One region of the Paenibacillus sp. HJGM_3 genome, then DNA from elsewhere that is predicted to be linked to it. Evidence: riboswitches for the same ligand, from Rfam matches in the RefSeq annotation. Region 1 holds a riboswitch; each other region holds the start of a gene.

What was found. A riboswitch is a leader RNA that binds a small molecule or an ion and turns the genes downstream of it on or off. The one in region 1 is predicted to bind cyclic di-GMP.
Region 2: linked by a shared signal. The riboswitch ahead of ACI5FR_RS17530 (S-layer homology domain-containing protein) and the one ahead of ACI5FR_RS30345 (stalk domain-containing protein) in region 1 are both predicted to bind cyclic di-GMP.
Region 3: linked by a shared signal. The riboswitch ahead of ACI5FR_RS19330 (hypothetical protein) and the one ahead of ACI5FR_RS30345 (stalk domain-containing protein) in region 1 are both predicted to bind cyclic di-GMP.

Annotation. Positions count from the first base shown of each region.
Region 1 is NZ_JBJGED010000040.1:8,982-14,905, forward strand. Features, by position in the region: gene ACI5FR_RS30340 (DUF3866 family protein) at 1-386, opposite strand, end outside; gene ACI5FR_RS30345 (stalk domain-containing protein) at 449-2,416, opposite strand; cyclic di-GMP riboswitch class I at 2,475-2,564, opposite strand; gene ACI5FR_RS30350 (WG repeat-containing protein) at 2,734-4,560, shown strand; gene ACI5FR_RS30355 (M20/M25/M40 family metallo-hydrolase) at 4,625-5,767, opposite strand.
Region 2 is NZ_JBJGED010000015.1:101,897-107,820, forward strand. Features, by position in the region: gene ACI5FR_RS17525 (DUF6531 domain-containing protein) at 1-1,236, opposite strand, end outside; gene ACI5FR_RS17530 (S-layer homology domain-containing protein) at 1,258-3,261, opposite strand; cyclic di-GMP riboswitch class I at 3,511-3,606, opposite strand; gene ACI5FR_RS17535 (hypothetical protein) at 3,805-4,080, opposite strand; gene ACI5FR_RS17540 (NAD(P)/FAD-dependent oxidoreductase) at 4,122-5,312, opposite strand; gene ACI5FR_RS17545 (NAD(P)/FAD-dependent oxidoreductase) at 5,645-5,924, shown strand, end outside.
Region 3 is NZ_JBJGED010000017.1:140,218-146,141, forward strand. Features, by position in the region: gene ACI5FR_RS19325 (PhoX family protein) at 1-256, opposite strand, end outside; gene ACI5FR_RS19330 (hypothetical protein) at 416-2,566, opposite strand; cyclic di-GMP riboswitch class II at 2,618-2,701, opposite strand; gene ACI5FR_RS19335 (S1C family serine protease) at 2,748-5,273, opposite strand; gene melA (alpha-glucosidase/alpha-galactosidase) at 5,447-5,924, opposite strand, start outside.

The DNA of each region.
Region 1 (5,924 bases):
AGGCCGTCCAGCTGAGGCCGGCCCCGGAACAGCTCGTGGTGCGGGCTGGCCGCCTCTTCTACAGCGAGCACCGCCCGCTGCTGCGGCGTATACCGCAGCTTCATGATGTGGCCTTCTGCCTGCGGTATGGTATCTAGTTCAACCATTCCCTTATGCTCCAGCACGTGGTGAACGAAGTGCATTCCGCCGCTGCCCAGCTTCAGCCTCTCCGCAGTGACATTCAGTACAACTCGAACTCCCGCTCGTACTCGAATCATCCCCGTCTCCCCAGGAAAATGCACCGCCCCTTCCAAATTCCCGTTGCTCATCTGCACTTGAAGCTCCTGGACTCCTGGATGATTCTCTTCGACGGTCACAACAGTCCCTATTGCCCACATGATGGTCATTTCCGCACCCCCTCTCTACTAACAGAGTAGCAGGCGCAACAGTTAATTATGTCTGCAACAGTCTAAAACAGCGTCCCCCGCTGGAACAAATCCGAATTGTCCAGCTTCCATCCGCCACGTTCCGACCATTTCACCTGATACCAATGGTTCTGAAAAATATCCTTGATCAGGTTGTTGCCGAAACTCCGGTCCCGCTGACTGGTCTTCACCAAGTAGGAGCCGTCAGGCTGTAAGGTCGCCGATATCGATTGAATGTCGCTTCTCCATTGTGTGTTTATGAAGTAAGGCGCTAGCACTGGAACACGAACGGCGATAGGTCGGCTCGAATCCAACAAGTCTTGCGTCGCCTTATGCTCGTCCCCTTGTCTTAGATGCTTCAGGAAGCGGACGATAAGCTGCTGAGCCAACACATCCGGTTTGCCGATCCGCACCTGACGCTCCACGCCGTCCCACTCCACTTGCAGATGAAGAGCTTCTCCAATGAAGCGAAGTGGTACGAATGTCGTTCCATCCCGCAACATGGGAGCGACTGACAGCTCCGTGCGTTGATTATCCACCGTCGCTTCCGTACTCCCTAATTGCAAACGGATGTCAACTCCTGCCTTAGTGCCCCGAACGGTCTGGGTCCATTCATCCCAGCCCACATCGAGTCCCAACTTCTCAAACACCGGACGAAACGGAACCATCGTTGTACCTCCATGAATATAGGGTGACTGGGTGAACGCGACATCTTCCCCATTCACTTGAATGCCAATCCCCGCAGGGGAGATACGGAATAACCCAACTCCGTCCATAATACCCAGAACTCCCCCATCCGGAGCTGGAGCCAGCGTACTGACCGTAAGGTTGTTCTCGTTGCGAATAAAACGGAATTGCTCGTTCCCTTCCGCGTCCAGGCCATAAAGATTGCCGCCGCTATCGCTAAAATAGGCATCACCTGACTCATTCCATACTAGATTGCGAGGAACTGTGAATCGCGTGTCTGGGAAGGTGTATGTGTAGCGAACTTGTCCCTCTAAATCCCGCACAACAAGAGCGTTTTCCTGGGGGACTACGGAATAGCTTCCCCCGGGCATGTTTATACTGCGCACAGTTGATGCAGGGACTGCTGCTCTCGAGTCGAATGCAGCCAGCAGCTCGCTTTCGGTGAGCCACTTCTCCCCGTCCAAATACAATCCCTTGTCATTCTGAATGACAACACGGTTCGTTCCCTTATAGCGGAGAGTTTGTTCCGTTGCTTTTTCAACCGATCGAAGCTTGCCGTTTTGGAGATCGATCGTGATATACTCCCCGTCCGTGGTTAACAGAGCCGCCATCTGAATGCTAGGATATACCCTAATACTGAGCAAATTCGTTCTGATACTTTGGCCACTGCCTTCGAACTTGATTCGGTCTGTGTACTTCCACTGGATTCGACCCTCCCGGTCATAACTGACGACTCCTGCCTCCGTAAGGGCAACGATTTGGTCTCCGACAAAAGCAGGCATTGTCGATAAAGTAGGTGGCTCTAAAACCGTCTGATCAAGCAGGATTTGACCGAAACGATTGAGAAGGACGAGTTGTTTCGTCGTAACAGGCTCCATCTTGGAATCTATAACTCTGAATGTCGAGTTATTTCCGGATATTTGTACAATGATATTCCCATTACCAGAAAGATTCATCCTGATGATTTTACTTTGGAATGGCTCCGACATCCATAATTCCTCATTTTCGCTGTTCACAGCATGCACAATATTGCTGTCATCGTAATAATAGAAAGTCCCTTTCCCGTCGGTCATCAATCCTTGCAACCCGTTTCCTCGGTTCATCCATTTCCATACGTAGGCACCGTCTGTTCGGAGAATGGCCTGATTCTGTATCGGCTTACCATACTTATACAGCTGGAAAGGCAAAACTTGATCCAACTCCTCAGTAAGCCGGGCCCCCTCGGCCTCTGCATGCCCGATCCCTATGCCTCCGAATCCGGCACTAACCATTAACGTTAAAGCCATACAGGCTGCACCGAATTTAAATCTCCATTGCTTACCCATTGATAATTCGCCCCTTCTTAATGAATTCACCTATTAATACAGCAAAAAACCAAACAAACTCGGCAACCCGGCGACCATTCCAGCTTCTTTCAGGATTAGGCCCGTGGCTTTGCGTCCTCGCCTTTCGACGAGTTTGCCTTTTCAATTCATCTGGTTCTTTATGCCTATCTTATACAGTCCATACTGCTCGTCTTATTCTTCTGCATTTCCCATAAAAATCCTTCACCAAATCAGAAAAATACAAATAAAGAAGGAATTCTGACGATTTCTGTCGAATCCCATGCGCGAAGTAGTTGGAAATGAAAGGAGTTGCAGCTATGTTGAAAAAGGCCCTTGCCCTTGCTCTAACCGCAACACTATTATGCGCCAGTCCGATTTATGCGGAAGATGCAGCCCCTATCCAGGTGTTCGTGAATCGACATCAGCTTAAGATGGAGCTGCCCCCATTCATTAGGGAGGGAACTACGTTCGTGCCGTTTCGTCCGATTTTCGAGAAGCTGGGATTAATCATTAATTGGGAGGAAAGCTATAAGTCTATCGAAGGCCATAACGCCAATTTTGACATCAAGCTGCAGATTGGAAGCCTTGAGGCACAAGTCAACAATAAACCTTATACGTTGGACTATGCTCCGGTGATTATTGATGGAAATACATTCATCCCGCTTCGTTTTGTAGTTGAGAGTCTCAATGGTATCATCGAGTGGGATGACACTACCCGGACCATCGCCGTGTCAACAACTCTTGAGGAGAAGCTACTCCTTTCCATTGCAAAACAAGACTTGCTCCAGGCCAAAGCCTATTTGAAGCTCGGAGCATATGCCAATTACACAAACGTTGCTAATCAGTCGGTACTGGAGCTAGCGATTGCCAAACTGCCTGCCTTAGTGCCGGATCTGCTTCAAACCGGGGCAGACCCGAATTCCAAGAGCTTGTCCGGCGACTACCCGCTTCATGAAGCCGTTCAGCTGAATCAAGTCGAAGTTGTGACAGCCTTACTAAATGCACAGGCACTAACTTCGGCCAAGGATTCCAGTAATCGGACACCTCTAGAGCTTGCCATAGAGATGCAAGCATCCCCGGCATTGACCAAACTGCTGGAGGAAGCCAAAAACACCCAGTCCACGGCCGCGCCCAAAATGCTATGGCCGGTGCAGGTTAATAACAAGTACGGCTATATAGATCGAGTGGGACATATGATAGTCTCTCCTCAATATGATGCGGCCGAGCCATTCTCAGACGGGATGGCGGTGATTGGTATACATGAACAGAAGACTTGGCTGCATGGTTATATCGACTTATCTGGCAAGGTTGCATTGGAGCCCACATACAGGGCAGCCTATCCATTCTCTCAAGGCCTTGCTCCAGTCTCGATCGTGAACGGCTCGCTGTCCGCCAATACTTTATTTATCGACAAAACCGGAACTGCGCTTACTGGAATCGCCTACAGCTTGGCTTCTCCCTTTCATGATGGGATGGCTGCTGTCATGACTATTCACACTCATCTGGACGAATATAAAATCGGATTTGTGGATTTAACGGGCAAGGAAGTTATACCCCAGCAATATGCATGGGATATTACGCAGTCGCAAGGTTTCAACGAAGGATTGGCGGCCGTCACCAAGGATCGAAAAAACTGGGGGTATATTGATACCACTGGAAAGCAGGTCATTCCGTTTCAGTACTTGAAGGCTAGAACCTTCAGTCATGGCCTCGCTCCAGTAAAAACGAGCGCCGATCCCAAGTCATCTTGGGGATTTATCGATGCTAGCGGAAAGCTCGTTCTAGAGGCGAAATATATGGATGCAAGAGAATTCACGGAGGGCTTGGCCGCCGTAAAAATGGCTACCCCGGACGGAGGAGCGTGGGGGTACATAGATACCAAAGGCACCATGGTCATCCCGCCTCAGTTTGAAAATGCCGACTATTTTCGTGAAGGTGTTGCTGCAGCCAGCAGTTTGGGTGCAGCCAAAAAAAACGGGTACATCAACACGAAGGGCGATTGGGTCATTCAACCGAGTTTTCGTTACGCTTACCCATTCGAAAATGGGATAGCAAGCGTGTCCATAATGAATGGAAAAGAAACGACCAGCCGCTATATCGATCATACGGGACGGTTCATCTGGGAACCGCCCGCTGAAATGTAATTGTTCTGAAATGGCAACAGCCGACTCCTATTGGAGTCGGCTGTCTATTTTTGGCCGCGAGTCCCTAAGCCCCCGCCGCCGTCTCCTTCACAATCGCCACCACAAGCTCAGCCGCGCCGGTCAGCTCCGAGATCGCGATCTGTTCCTTCGTCGTGTGAATGTACTCGTAGCCAACCGCGAGGTTCACGGTCGGAATGCCCATCCCGTTGAACATGTTGGCGTCGCTGCCGCCGCCGGTGTGGAACGTCGAGCCCTTGCGGCCGATCTTTTCAATGGCCTTCAGCGCCAGCTTGACCACGGGTGCGGTCTCATCGTACTTATATCCGGGGTAAATGATCTCGGACTTGAACTCGCACCGCGCCCCCATCTCCGCGGCAGCCGCCTCGCTCGCTCGCCGCATCGCTTCGACTTGGCGCTCCAGCTTGTCGGGCACGAGGCTCCGCGCTTCCGCGTCGAGCTCCACGAGCTCGCAGACGATATTCGTCGCCCCGCCGCCGGCGAAACGGCCGATGTTCGCTGTCGTCTCGCTGTCGATGCGGCCCAACGGCATTTTGGAGACGGCACGGCTCGCGACCTGAATCGCGCTGATGCCATCCTCGGGATTGACGCCGGCGTGTGCGGCTTTGCCATAGAACGTGATGTGAATCTTGGACTGGGACGGCGCCGCCACGGCGATTTCTCCGATATGGCCGCTCGAATCGATCGCATACCCGAACTCCGCTACGAGCTCTTTGGGCGGGTTCGCCGCCATCGCACGGGCGCCGAGCAGGCCGGATTCTTCCCCAGCAGTAATCACGTACTGAATTTTGCCGTGCCGGATGTTCTGCTCCTTCAGCACTTGGATCGACTCGAAGATCGCCGCTACGCCGGCTTTGTCGTCGCTGCCGAGGATCGTCGTCCCGTCGCTGCGGATATAACCGTCGGAGTCGATCTGCGGCTTGATCCCCTTGCCCGGCGTCACGGTATCCATATGGCAAGTGAAGAAAATCGTAGGGATGCCTTCTCCTCCCTCCGAGGCGGGAAGCGTCAGAATCAGGTTCCCGGATCCGTGCCCGGTCACAGCCGCCGTATCGTCCTCGTACACGGACAGGCCGAGGGAAGCGAACTTCTTCTTCAAGTAAGCGCTGATTTCCTGCTCATACTTCGTCTCGCTGTCGATGCGCACAAGCTCGAGAAATTGCTCGACCAACCGATTTTGATTAATCATGTCCTTTTCTCCTGCCCTTCGATTAAGGTACAATATGTACAGATGTCCTATGTAACTAGTATGGCCTGAATAAGGAGTTGAATGCCGTTGTTTCCCAAATGGTTAGTCAAAACGATGGTCTACGTCATGTTGATCGCGATGTTCTCTTCCGTTATTC
Region 2 (5,924 bases), on a different contig from region 1:
GCCTTTTACCGGAATGGGCTTGCCGAATTTATACGCAATCTTCTCTAACAAATAGTTACTCGCATTATCTACTACATTACCTGAGCGTATGGGGTCGAATAAAAGGACGCTCCAAGTTTTCTGAATGTATTGCGGGCACGGCTGTTCACCCACACACGTTTCTATCTCAACTTGATTGGTTTCCGCTATTTCCTTTACTTTGGCATTCATCTCATTTATCTCATAGGCTTTGTAGTAATAGCCTGCCAGCGCTTCCCAAAGCACGCCATAGTCGGGAGCATAATATCGCAGTACCTTAATGTCATCGGAGAGGACGGATTTCTTTCCGTCATAGCCGCGAGTCACGTAGGCCTTAATAAAGGCAATTTGATAAGCGTTAAGCTCCAATTCCACAGACCATTTTCCAGTCATGTCCTGCGGGGTTTTGGTCGTTTTATCTGGGAAAGAGCTAAAGTAAGCGGCATCTACCGATTTCCCCTCCCAAAAATTCGGGTGCTCTGCCCAATAGCCAGTATTGTTGTCTCTAGCGAGTACTGGCGTCGTATAAGTCTTGGTCTCCAGCTTTGCTCCCAGTTGGCCGTTCTCATCGGCATAATAGTAGTCAACTTCAACGGTAACGACGTTTTCGGAATTGTTCGTGATATCCGGGTTCGCCAACTCCGCTATTCCGCTAACTATGTGTGTAACCTGGTCTACGTTCGGCTCCAAGGACATGTATTTGGGAGCTGGAGGGTTCGGATTGAAGATTTCAAAAGAACCTATTTGTCCGTAGTACACTTCGTTGCCTTCCTCATCTTCTGTAGGTGCATCGGTTGGCGTCACGCATAAATTATACGAACCTTCCGCCATAGGAGACCCGCCTGTATATCCATTCCACGTAACAACGTTGATAATAGGAGGTTGCCCCACTGGACTTGTCGGATAGCTTCCGCTTGCAATATGTTGCTTCATTTCCGGTGTTACTCCATTGGGCTCACAAACATTAATGGCTGTAGAGTGACTGGTCTGGCCTTTGTCTGGATCATCATAGGTGAACTTGATATCGGTCTGTCCCCCATAAACAGGACTAAACACATGAGGTTGAACCTCTAGTACTGTAGCAGCGTGCGCTTTGTCGATATGATCTCCTGGGTACAAGGGCAGTCCTGATAAAACCATTGCCATAATCAATAAGCAAGAAATAAGGGATTTCCTTTTAAAAGAGAGCCATTGTCTACTTTTATGTAAGATTCTCATAGCCTATTCGTTTCCCCTATCCTATAGTTTATTCGTCTGCATAAGAAGACGCATCATAACGGTTGCGGCCTGTGCCCGATTGCTAGAATCAACGGGATGAATGCCGAGTGAATCGCCTTCTACCAGCTTTTGTCGAGCGGCAATCGCCACATAAGGCTTCGCCCACTCACTGATGTCGCCCCTATCGGAAAAGGGCAAGATCATATCTGTATCAAGGATCTGCTGGGCTTCTTTCTCTAGGTTAAGCGCACGCACCAGCATAACCATCATCTGTTCACGAGTGATGGAGGCATCAGGATTAAAGTTTCTCCCGTCACCTTGAACCAGGCCCGCTTGATAGGCCGCTTCGACCCAGCCATAGCTCCAGTGGGAAGAATCCACATCTAAGAACGAAGATGAGTTTGGCTTCATTTCCTTAAGCCCTAGGGCTCCACCCAGCATCTTGGCGAACTGTGCCCGGGTTAGTGTGGATTCTGGCGCAAATAGCTCATCCGTCATACCATTCACAACCCAGCGGGAAGCAAGGATTTCGATCGCGTTCTGCGCCCAGTGACCCTGAATATCTTGGAAGCTTACATCATATAGGATGAGAGCGTATACGCCAGGTTTATGAACATCCATGGAGACTTGCTTAGCATCTACCTGTACTTTCCCACCTTCGTACACCCAAGCTCCTGTTGTTTCATCCCATCGGTAGATGCCCAGCTTCATTATTTTTTGCGGAAGCAGCTTCGAGGCATCAAAACGAATGGACAGTGCAAGCAGCTGATTCCCTTGCTCAAAGGAAAGCTTCCAAATCGAGCTGACTTGCTTCATTTGTGGCTGAAACGAACCACTCTTGACTGCGTCATCACCTGGTTCAACAGTAACGAGTGTCTCCTTCGTGTAGGTCCCTTTATTTATAACCAGATTGACCTCTTTGTCTGCTGTTTCCAATTCCCCACCGTCTGCTCCAACCATTCTCTGGACCTTCGTAGAATGCCCAGGTACATCATTGAGAGATCCAGAACCAGGATTATCTGTAGTCTCGGTGCGCACAATAGTTCGATATAAAAGTGTATCTCCCGGCCCCCGAATAACTGCGCTACCACCCACAAGAGAGTACAGCATATTGTCACTCGAGCCCGGGGCAATTTGAAAGGTTTCCGCTTTGGGAAGGTAAGCACCCTTAATGGCAGGCAGCCCGTTCTGATCTTCTATCCAAGCGGCATATGTGTCACTGATTTGAATACCCATGTATTCGACCGTGTTTGGTTTTAACGGCATTAAGTCTCTCGGACCATCCGCTAGATTGTTAATGTCCATCATTACGTATTTATGTTGATATCCTACGTTATGTCTCCACACCGCAAAGGAGCCGTTGAAATTGAGCCAGCCGGTAGAGTTGTCACTTTGTAAATCAACTACTTTCTCCGTCTGCCCGGTTGCAATAGTAAAAAGGCTTAGCCCTTCGTTGTGAGAATTCACAAAAACAACCTTGCCTTTCGCAACAACAGGATTTCTGCCCTTGCCGATCGCTTGTGCCTGTTGGGAGACACTATCATACAGGAACATCCCGAGATTGAGCGGATTATACCATACGACATGCTGGCCATCCGTTCTCGGAGAGGAGTAGGCCCCTGAGATCGCGTTCAGCTTTCGAGTATCGCCTGTTGAGATGTCGTAACCGTAGATATCCCAAAACATGCCACCGGCAAACTGCTCCCACACAACGAGCGATCCGCCAATGGACGGATTACGCTTGGCTTGGTTTGAATAGGTAATAGCGGTAACGGTATTCGTTATTAAATCTCTTACGAATAACTGTGTTCTTCCATCCGCATCGTCATCACCGTAAATCATGTAACTTCCTGATATGCCAATGTCCGACCCAGCAACCGGGGTAGGGGTTGTCATATCCTGGTTGGAGAAGCTTACGGCGGCATTGGTGCCCGGTAGCGGTAGAAGGATCCATAACAACACCCCTAATAGTCCAGCAGCTATCTTTCTTTTTGAAAATAATTGTCTCAAATGCTTGATGCTCATATCCATAACACTCCTTTTTTCTTTGCAAAATAAAAAATCAAGCTCTAAAGAGCAACCCGGCTATCCTCCCATGAGATGTGACTCATGGCTTTCATCAATGACCCTGAGTGCTCTAAGGCGATCAACCCGATTACCGCCAACATCGTTAGAAGGATGACCCTTCCTATTCGCTGCAGCCCTTGTTTGGTTTGTTGCATCCTTCTCTCTCCTCTTTCCGATCGTTTTTGGACAGCAAAAAACCAAGCTCCTAAGAGCAACCCGGCTATCGTGATCGGAAATGTGTGACCGATGGTAGACCCGTGGCTTTGCGCCCCCGACTTTCGTACGAGTTTGCCTTTATTCATAGACTTGGTTTTGCGTCTTCGGAATCATTAACAAACATGTATCTAATAGTTCAAAAGAAGTGTAATCTACTACATATTGCCATAACTTACGCAAAGTTTCTGTGAAATTCGACACATTCTGCTAAAAAACAAAAAAAAGCCCCAGCCGCTATCTATAAGCGACCAGAGCTTCTTAGCCATTTTATTGTTGGGTATTACCTTACTTCGTATCGTCGTCCTCATCATCGTCCTCATCCGACTGACCGGCCTGCAAGCGGCTCAAATATTCCGCCGTCGCCCGATCCCGCTCCCGGCCCTTTTCCTTCAGCCGTTCGATGGCGGGTTGGATGAGAAGGTCGACTTCCTTTTGCACGGTGTAAGACAGATCGTATCGGGTTTGACTCTCGAGGAACGACCCTACCTCCATCAAGGCGTTGTAGCGGTCGAGCTCTTCTCGGGTCAATAATCCGCGAACCTGCACGCTGCAATGTCTCACGGCATTCGCCTCCTACTCTCGGTTAGGCGCAGGAACTTCCATCAGAACTTGCCTTTGCGCAGCACGAGCGGAATGCCGCCGATGGTGTACAGGTAGCGCATGTCGATGAGTTTCTTCATGATCGCCGCGGTACCGCCCTTCAGCTTGCGGCTGCCGACGACACCGATCGCTTCGCCCTTGCCGAGGGAAGCCACGGTGCCTTTGATCGAAGGCTTGAACTCCTTGAGCGGCTGGTTGCGGATCGCAGCGACCAGGTTGCTAGCGGTGGCGATGCCTTGCTGCATGGCGATTTGGGCCGTTGGCGGGAATGGGCGGCCTTGATCATTGAAGATCAGGGAGCAGTCGCCGATGATGAACACATTCTCGTGGCCCGGCGCGCGCAGATACGCGTCTACCTTCACACGGCCGCGCATCGCTTCGAATCCGGCTTGCTCGACGAGCCGGTTGCCGCGGATGCCGCCAGTCCAGATGACCGTCGAAGCCTTGATCACTTCGCCGTCAGCGAGCAGGACGCCATCCGGCGTGCATTCCTTGATCGCCGTGGCTATTTTGAACGTAACGCCTTTATTGGTGAGCACCTGCATCGCATATTCGACCAGCTCCGGATCGAAGCCGGGCAACGCGGTTGGGGCCGCTTCAATATTGTAGATCTTGACAAGCGCGGGATCGACGTCGAATTCCTTGCACAGCTCTGGAATGCGGTCCGCCAGCTCGCCGATGAATTCGATGCCGGTGAACCCGGCCCCGCCTACGACGAACGTCAAATAATCTTTGCGATCCGGCTCGCGCTTGAACTTGGCGAATTGGTATTCGATATGCTCGCGGATCAAGCGAACGCTGTTAATGCTGCGGATATTCATCGCGTATTCGGACAGCCCCGGAATACCGAACGTCTCCGATTCGCCGCCCAGCCCGATCACCAAGTAATCGTACGACAGCGTGCCATCCTCCAAGACAACCTTTCTCTCTTGCGGCTTAATCTGGACGACCGTCGACTTCACAAAATCGATCTTGAATTCGTCGATCAGCTTAGAGATGCTGACACGCGCGTTCTCGGGATTGTCCGTCCCGGCTGCGGGCATGTGCAGATGCGTCGTAATGTAGTGGTAATCGTGCTTATTGACCAGCGTGACGTTGGCTTCGTTGTAATTCAGTTCCTTCTGCAACCGCAGTGCAGTCAGCACTCCACCATAGCCGGCTCCCAATATGACGATTCTTGGCACTGTACTCATTTTGGATCCCTTCCATTTCCGTATCCGTAGTAGTTGTCTCTCTTTTTCGGTTCTCCTGCATTCATTGTGAAAAATTACACAAGCGGGTACAAGAGAGACCGTATGTTCCTTATTCTAAACGTTTCTCGACGTCTTCATAACCTGATTTTGACACGTTTTTTCAAGAATGAACAGTTTGATTTCAACTGCAATCATATCTCGAATGGAGCCTAAATGGCAAGCCATAATTTGTCCAAAAATTGTCGTAACTTGTTACAAAGGGGTTTCCATTCCCCTAGGATGGAGATTATAATAGTAGGGATTGCTTAATGTTGACGGAGGTGTAGTTTGGCGTGTCGAATCAAGATCAAACTCAGGATCAGACCGATATCGTAGTGATCGGGGGCGGTCCTGCGGGCATGTTTGCCGCATTCTATGCAGGTATGCGTCAGGCTTCTGTGAAAATCATTGAAAGCATGCCGCAATTGGGTGGGCAATTGTCCGCGCTCTATCCCGAGAAATATATATACGACGTGGCGGGTTTTCCCAAAGTAACGGCGCAAGAGCTGGTCGACCGACTGCGCGAGCAGATGAAGCTGTTCAGCGGCATCGGGATTCATCTGGAAGAGAAAG
Region 3 (5,924 bases), on a different contig from region 1:
CCGCCATATTGATCACGTCGCCGTAGGCGGCGACCACGTCGTACTGGAAGCCGGCCGGAATGATCAATTCGTCCGCCGAGGATGCCATAATCGGGTCGAAATGGCCGCTCACCCGATTCGTCTTGAACCCGAACAGATGGTCTGCCGCCGCTTCCGCCTTGTCGCTGACGAGCATGCCGAATCCCGCCGATGCGGCCGCCAGCGCCGCCGCCCCTGTCCCCATGTAACTCAAAAACGTTCTCCGATTCATATCCATCCGAAACTACCTCCTCAATAGGGTTGTCCCCAGCGTAACCCGCTCCTTTTAACCTGGTGTTAAGCGGGTATGAAGATTTGGTAAATTTAGGAGGCGAGTCTTCTCGCTGGCCATGCCAAAAAGCCCCGTCGAGTGACGGGGCCCTAATGCTTACTGCTTTTAAATCATCGATTTGATCAATCCAAGCAGGTTGTCGAACGTGTCGTACAGCTTTTTCGTCTCGTCCTTGTCGGCGAGAATTTGCTTCAGCCGCTCCGGGTTAATGTCGGCCAGCGGCTTGATGCTGTCCTTCACTTTATCCAGGAGGGAGTTAAATTTCTCCACGGATAATGTAGCGCCGAATACATTGTTCTTCTTGGCGTATTCCATGAACTTCTGCTCGAGCTCCGAGCTACCGAACTTCATGTCGACTGCACGCTTGTTGCCGTTCCCGTCACTGACGTAGAACAGGGAGTTGCGATTACCGCCCGAAAGGGCCCGCAGCTTGAACTGGAACGAGTTATCCCCCGAGCCGATCTGGAAATCATAGTTCGGCCGGAACAGGTTGTTCAGCTTTTTGCTCCAGCCCAGGACGAACGAGTCTCCATTGCCGTGGCCGTTCCCATTGCCATTGCCATTGCCATTGCCATTGCCATTACCGTTGCCGTTCCCGTTACCATTGCCGTTTCCATTACCATTACCATTCCCGTTGCCGTTCCCGTTGCCGTTGCCGTTTCCATTCCCGTTACCATTGCCATTACCCGGTCCTGGGATCACCCGGTTGTTCCACGCCGTGATCTGATCCTGAATGGAGCTCCAGAGCGAATCCAGTTTCTGGTTCAGCGTGTCGCCGGCCAGCGTATTGTACTTCCGCTGCACGCCGGTCAGCGTATCGCTTAACCGATCGCTCAGACCCGAAGCAAATTCGCCTTTCACCCCATCGATCCATTGCTGCAAGTGCTGCCGGTAGAGCTGCTTTTCCTGATCGGATATTTTGTCCGGATCTTGCCGGATGGCCGCTTTCACTTCTTTAAAATAATCGTCCGCGTCCAGGTTCAAGCCGGTCTTCCATTCGTTCAGGAACCCGGCCGCATTCTGGTCCCCGGTATTCCGGAATTGAATCGAATCGTTCACGAACTGGGTCAGGGTGGCCTGCACCCCGCTGACGTTGCCGTTCACCTGCTGCTCCAGCGTGCTGCGCAGCCCGGCCGGAGCGCTCGCAAGCGCGTCCAACGCCTGGTTCTTCTTCACTCCCAGCCAACCGCTTATCTGGTTCGCATACGCTTGTTTTTCCGTATCGGTAATATCGTCGGCATCGTTGAAGATGGTAGCGTTAATGCTAGTCAGGAGGTCCGAGGATGACGTATGGAGCGCATCGTCCCACTGGCTGAACGCTTGTCGCGACTGCGTGACGAGGTCGGAGTAGCTATGGATCGCAGCGGTAACACCGGCGCGGTACGTCTCCAGCATGCTTCCCAGCCGATCGCCCGCCTGCTCGAGCAGCGTCCCGCGGATCCCGGTCGGGATGCTCTGCAGCTGATTCGCCAGAGTCGACTGCTGGCTGGACATCCAATCGGTGAACCACTTGTCAAACTGCTGCAAATCCTGGTCGGTGATGTTGCCGTCCAGATCTGCGTTCAATTGGTCCGTCACTCGGGTGAGCAGGTCGGTCGGGCTGGAGAGCCCTTGATTCCACTGCTGGTAGACCGCACGCCCTACCCCGGCCGACGCCGTGTGCGCCGCCACCTCGGAGCGGATATCCACCCACAAGTCGTCTGATATCGAATCGAGCGCCTTATCCGCCCGGGTGAGGAATTTGAGCGAGAGATCTCGATCGAACTTGCGCAGCTGATCCGAGAGACCGTCGTATTGGGCCTCCACCCAATCGTTCAGCTGCTTGCGCAGGGCGGCGAGCCCCTCTTCCCCGAGTTCCCTCGGAGAGGCGTCCAACTGCTGCACGATCTGCTCCATGTATTGGGAGCTCGCGTCCTCAAGTCCGCTCTTCCACGTTTTGAAGATTTGCTTGGCCTCACGATTCGTCACAGAGTCGGGTTTATCCGGTTTATCCGGTTTATCCGGTTTATCCGGTTTATCCGGTTTATCCGGTTTATCCGGCTTCTTGGAAGCGGCCCCTGAAGCAGCCGACTCGGCAGCCGCGTGGGGATGCCGGCTCTTATGGTAAGTCGCTACCAGAGTGTGATCCAGGGCGGCACTGCCGGCTGCGCCCGCTGCCGTTCCTGGGTCGGTCCCTTTCTTCGGCTGAAGCTTGATGTGGTTCTGAGGGGAGGACACATGATAATTCGACCAGTTGATATTCGTCTTCTCGATCATTACGGGGACTCCTTTCTCGCACAAAAAAAGGCCGCGATTTCCAAAGTAGGAAAAAAGCACGGCCGGTTGCATCACTGGCTCCCTGTGTCCCAGATGCCCAAATGCAAAACACGATTCATTGCCTCCGAATATGAAGTTTATTCCATCATACCATGTCGAATCTATTCCCGCTAGACCTATTTTAGTTATTTAGGCCTAATTCATTATATGCATATGCAGGGCCGAAAGTCTTAAGAACTAATCCGCGTACTGAAATGATTCTACGGCCGCCTCCGCACGTGCCGCATTCGCTTCCGTATACGACCGCATCGTTCATTTTGAGCGTAATGGTGTACGTAATATTGTGGCTGCGGAAGACGTACTCGGTCTGCTCGTAAGGAGCTTTTTTCAAGTTATACCGGATCGCGATCTTCTTGCCGCCATCGCCGAACGTCGAATCGTCCGTAATCGTATAGGTGTATTCCGGGTCGTTCTCGTTGCTTTTCTTGTGCCCCTGCTCCAGCTTCTTCATAACATCCTCTACGCTGCTCTTGTCATCGGCCTCCACGGTCAAGGACCCTCCGGTGAAGTTGAAGTTGGCTCGCGGACTATCCTTATAATACGAGCCAGGAGTCGACCACAGCTCCGGGATCCGAACCGAATAGTGGTACTTTTCATTTTTGTATGCATTCGTTCCGTTAGGATCAAGCAGCTCGTCCTCGTCCTGGATATACCCCAGACTGGTGTTCATCGTGTCCTTGCTCACCTTCATGGACTTGACGATCGCGTCGATCAACTCGGCCGCTTCCTGCTCATGGTCGTCCTTTTTGAAATCCACGGAGATCTTATATTTGTATTTGTCCTTAATGAAGTACAGATTCACCTGCGAATTCCATGTATCGCCGCCCATGCGCCACGAATGGCGTACTTGCTTCACCGGCACCCCGTCGGCATTCTCATCTTTCAGCTCGCCGGTTTGTCTGTACTCTTCCGCATACTGACCAGTGAATTGCAGCTCCTCGCGCGCCACCCAGTCCGCCAGCGTATCGCCCGACGAAGCCGACGTCACTTGTACGCTAACATCCTGATCGGCGTCCTCGTTGCTGTATGCCAGCTCTCCGCCGTACTTGTTCTCCTCCCAGCCGGACGGCAGCTCGAACGACAACCCATATTCATTCGTGAAGGTCGTACCGCCTTCTTGGAAGATCGAAATATCCTTCAGCTCCCCATCCTTCGCGTCGAAGCTGAAAGAGAAGCTGTCCAACAAGTCTAGGTAAGCGTTCAGCTTCACCTTGTTTTTGTAATTGTCTTCCGACGTAACGATCAAGGCGATGTAATACACCTTGTCGCCCTTTTGGTAAGCGCGGGCTTGATAGTATTGATCCTCATCCGACTTCGCCACTACTTTGGCGTACGGCACCGGTTCCTGATCCAGGTAGCGCTTCTCGAGCACCGTATCGTCCGACGACATCGCCAGCTTGCGCAGCAGGCCGGTGACGGACAGCTCCTCGCTGATCTTCTCCTCTACCGAGATCGAGATGCCGAACTCCCCTTTGGAATCGCCGAAGGTCACCCGGCTGCCGTCATCGCTCTGAAACGCTTGGATCAATCCGGCCGGATACTTCATCGACCACCCGAAGTGGCTGTCGCCGATCTTCGTCTTGCCTTGATCGTCATCGATATAGCCGCCCTCGGAGTCTTGCACCCAAGATTTGCTCGCGGAAGGGTCTTCTCCAAGAACGACGCTTCGCACAACGGTCTGCCCGCCGGAATGCAAAGTAACACGAAGGGTTTCCTTCGGCAAATACTTCTTCATCAGCTCGTTGTACTCGACGATCGTCTTGACCGAGGCTTGATCGAACGAGACGATAGTGTCCCCTTGCTTAATGCCCGCTTGCGCCGCCGGAGAGTCCGGATCCACGTAAGCGACCTTCAGCGCTTCCTTCGCCGGCAGCCCTACGACCGCCTCCCAGCTCTCTTCCAGCTCCAAGCCCATATAAGGCCGCATCACCTTGCCGTACTTCTCGAAATGCTCCAGCACGTACTGGACGGTATTCACCGGAATGGCAAAGCCGAGGCTCTCCACGGAGTAGTCTACATACTTCTGCGAGTTGATGCCGACGACCTTGCCCTGCATATTGACGAGCGCGCCGCCGCTGTTGCCCGGATTGATCGCCGCATCGGTCTGGAGCAGCTGATAGGGGGACTCCACGGACCGATCCATGCCGCTGATGATGCCGACTGTCACGGAATTGCGGAGCGCGAACGAGATCGGCGTCCCGATCGCCATCACCGTCTCCCCGACTTTAATATCGTTCGGAGCCGCGAACGCAGCGGCCGACAGCCCGATCGCGTCGATCTTGATCAACGCCAGATCGCTCTCCTCGTCGTAATGCGTCGTTTTGCCCGGGTATGTCTTGCCGTCGGAAGTGACGACTACAATGTTCTTCATCGATTTGACGACATGGGCGTTCGTGACGATCACCCCATTGGACTTCACGATCACGCCGGTGCCGTGCGCCAGGTTGAACCGATCGTGATCCGAATCCTTGCCGTCCGTAGGCTTGCCTATAATCGCAACTACACTAGGCGACACGTTCGCCACAATGTTCGGAATCTCGGAATCCGAGCCGGCCGCATAGACCGATAGATTCCCCGCATACAACCCGACCAATAAGCATACGATCAACATCCAGCTTAGCTTCTTGCCCCTGCTTGTCCGTCTCATGTAGTACTTCCTCTCGTATTGGAAAATGAATCCTGTTCGTTCTGAATCTATCACAGGTCCAATAGGAGTACAATGTGAATTTTCACACAATGATACATTCTGTATCTAGCTAGCGTATGAGAAAAACCGTTCGGATCACGAGATGTGAATCCGGACGGCTCTTGATCTTCCTATTAATCTGCAGGCGTGGCCACCTTCTCGCGGTCCTCGCCTTTGTCCGACTCGCCGGCGTTTTTGTTCGCCGCCTGGCGGTCGGCGCGCATCTCCTCCACCGTCTTCACCCTCAGCCGTGCGGCGCCCTCGTAATTGCGGGTGGGAACGAGCGGACCGGTCGCCAGCCGCTCCTTCGCGGAGACGATGGCCTCCTTGTACTGCGGCAGCCACGCCTCCTGAGCCACCAGCATCTCGTCGACCATCTGCCAAATTTCTTTCGGGTTGCAGACAGCCCCTACGAGCGGATCCATCATGAACGCCTGCCGGAGCAGCCGGTCGTCGCCCCGCACCGCCGCCTCGACCGCGAGCCGCTGTACGGAGATGCTGACGTTGCAGACCGCCGCGCACCCGAGTGGCAGATCGCCGACGGTCGGCATGGCGATGTCATTGCGATCCACATAGCCAGGCGCTTCGATCACCGCATCATCCGGCAGATTG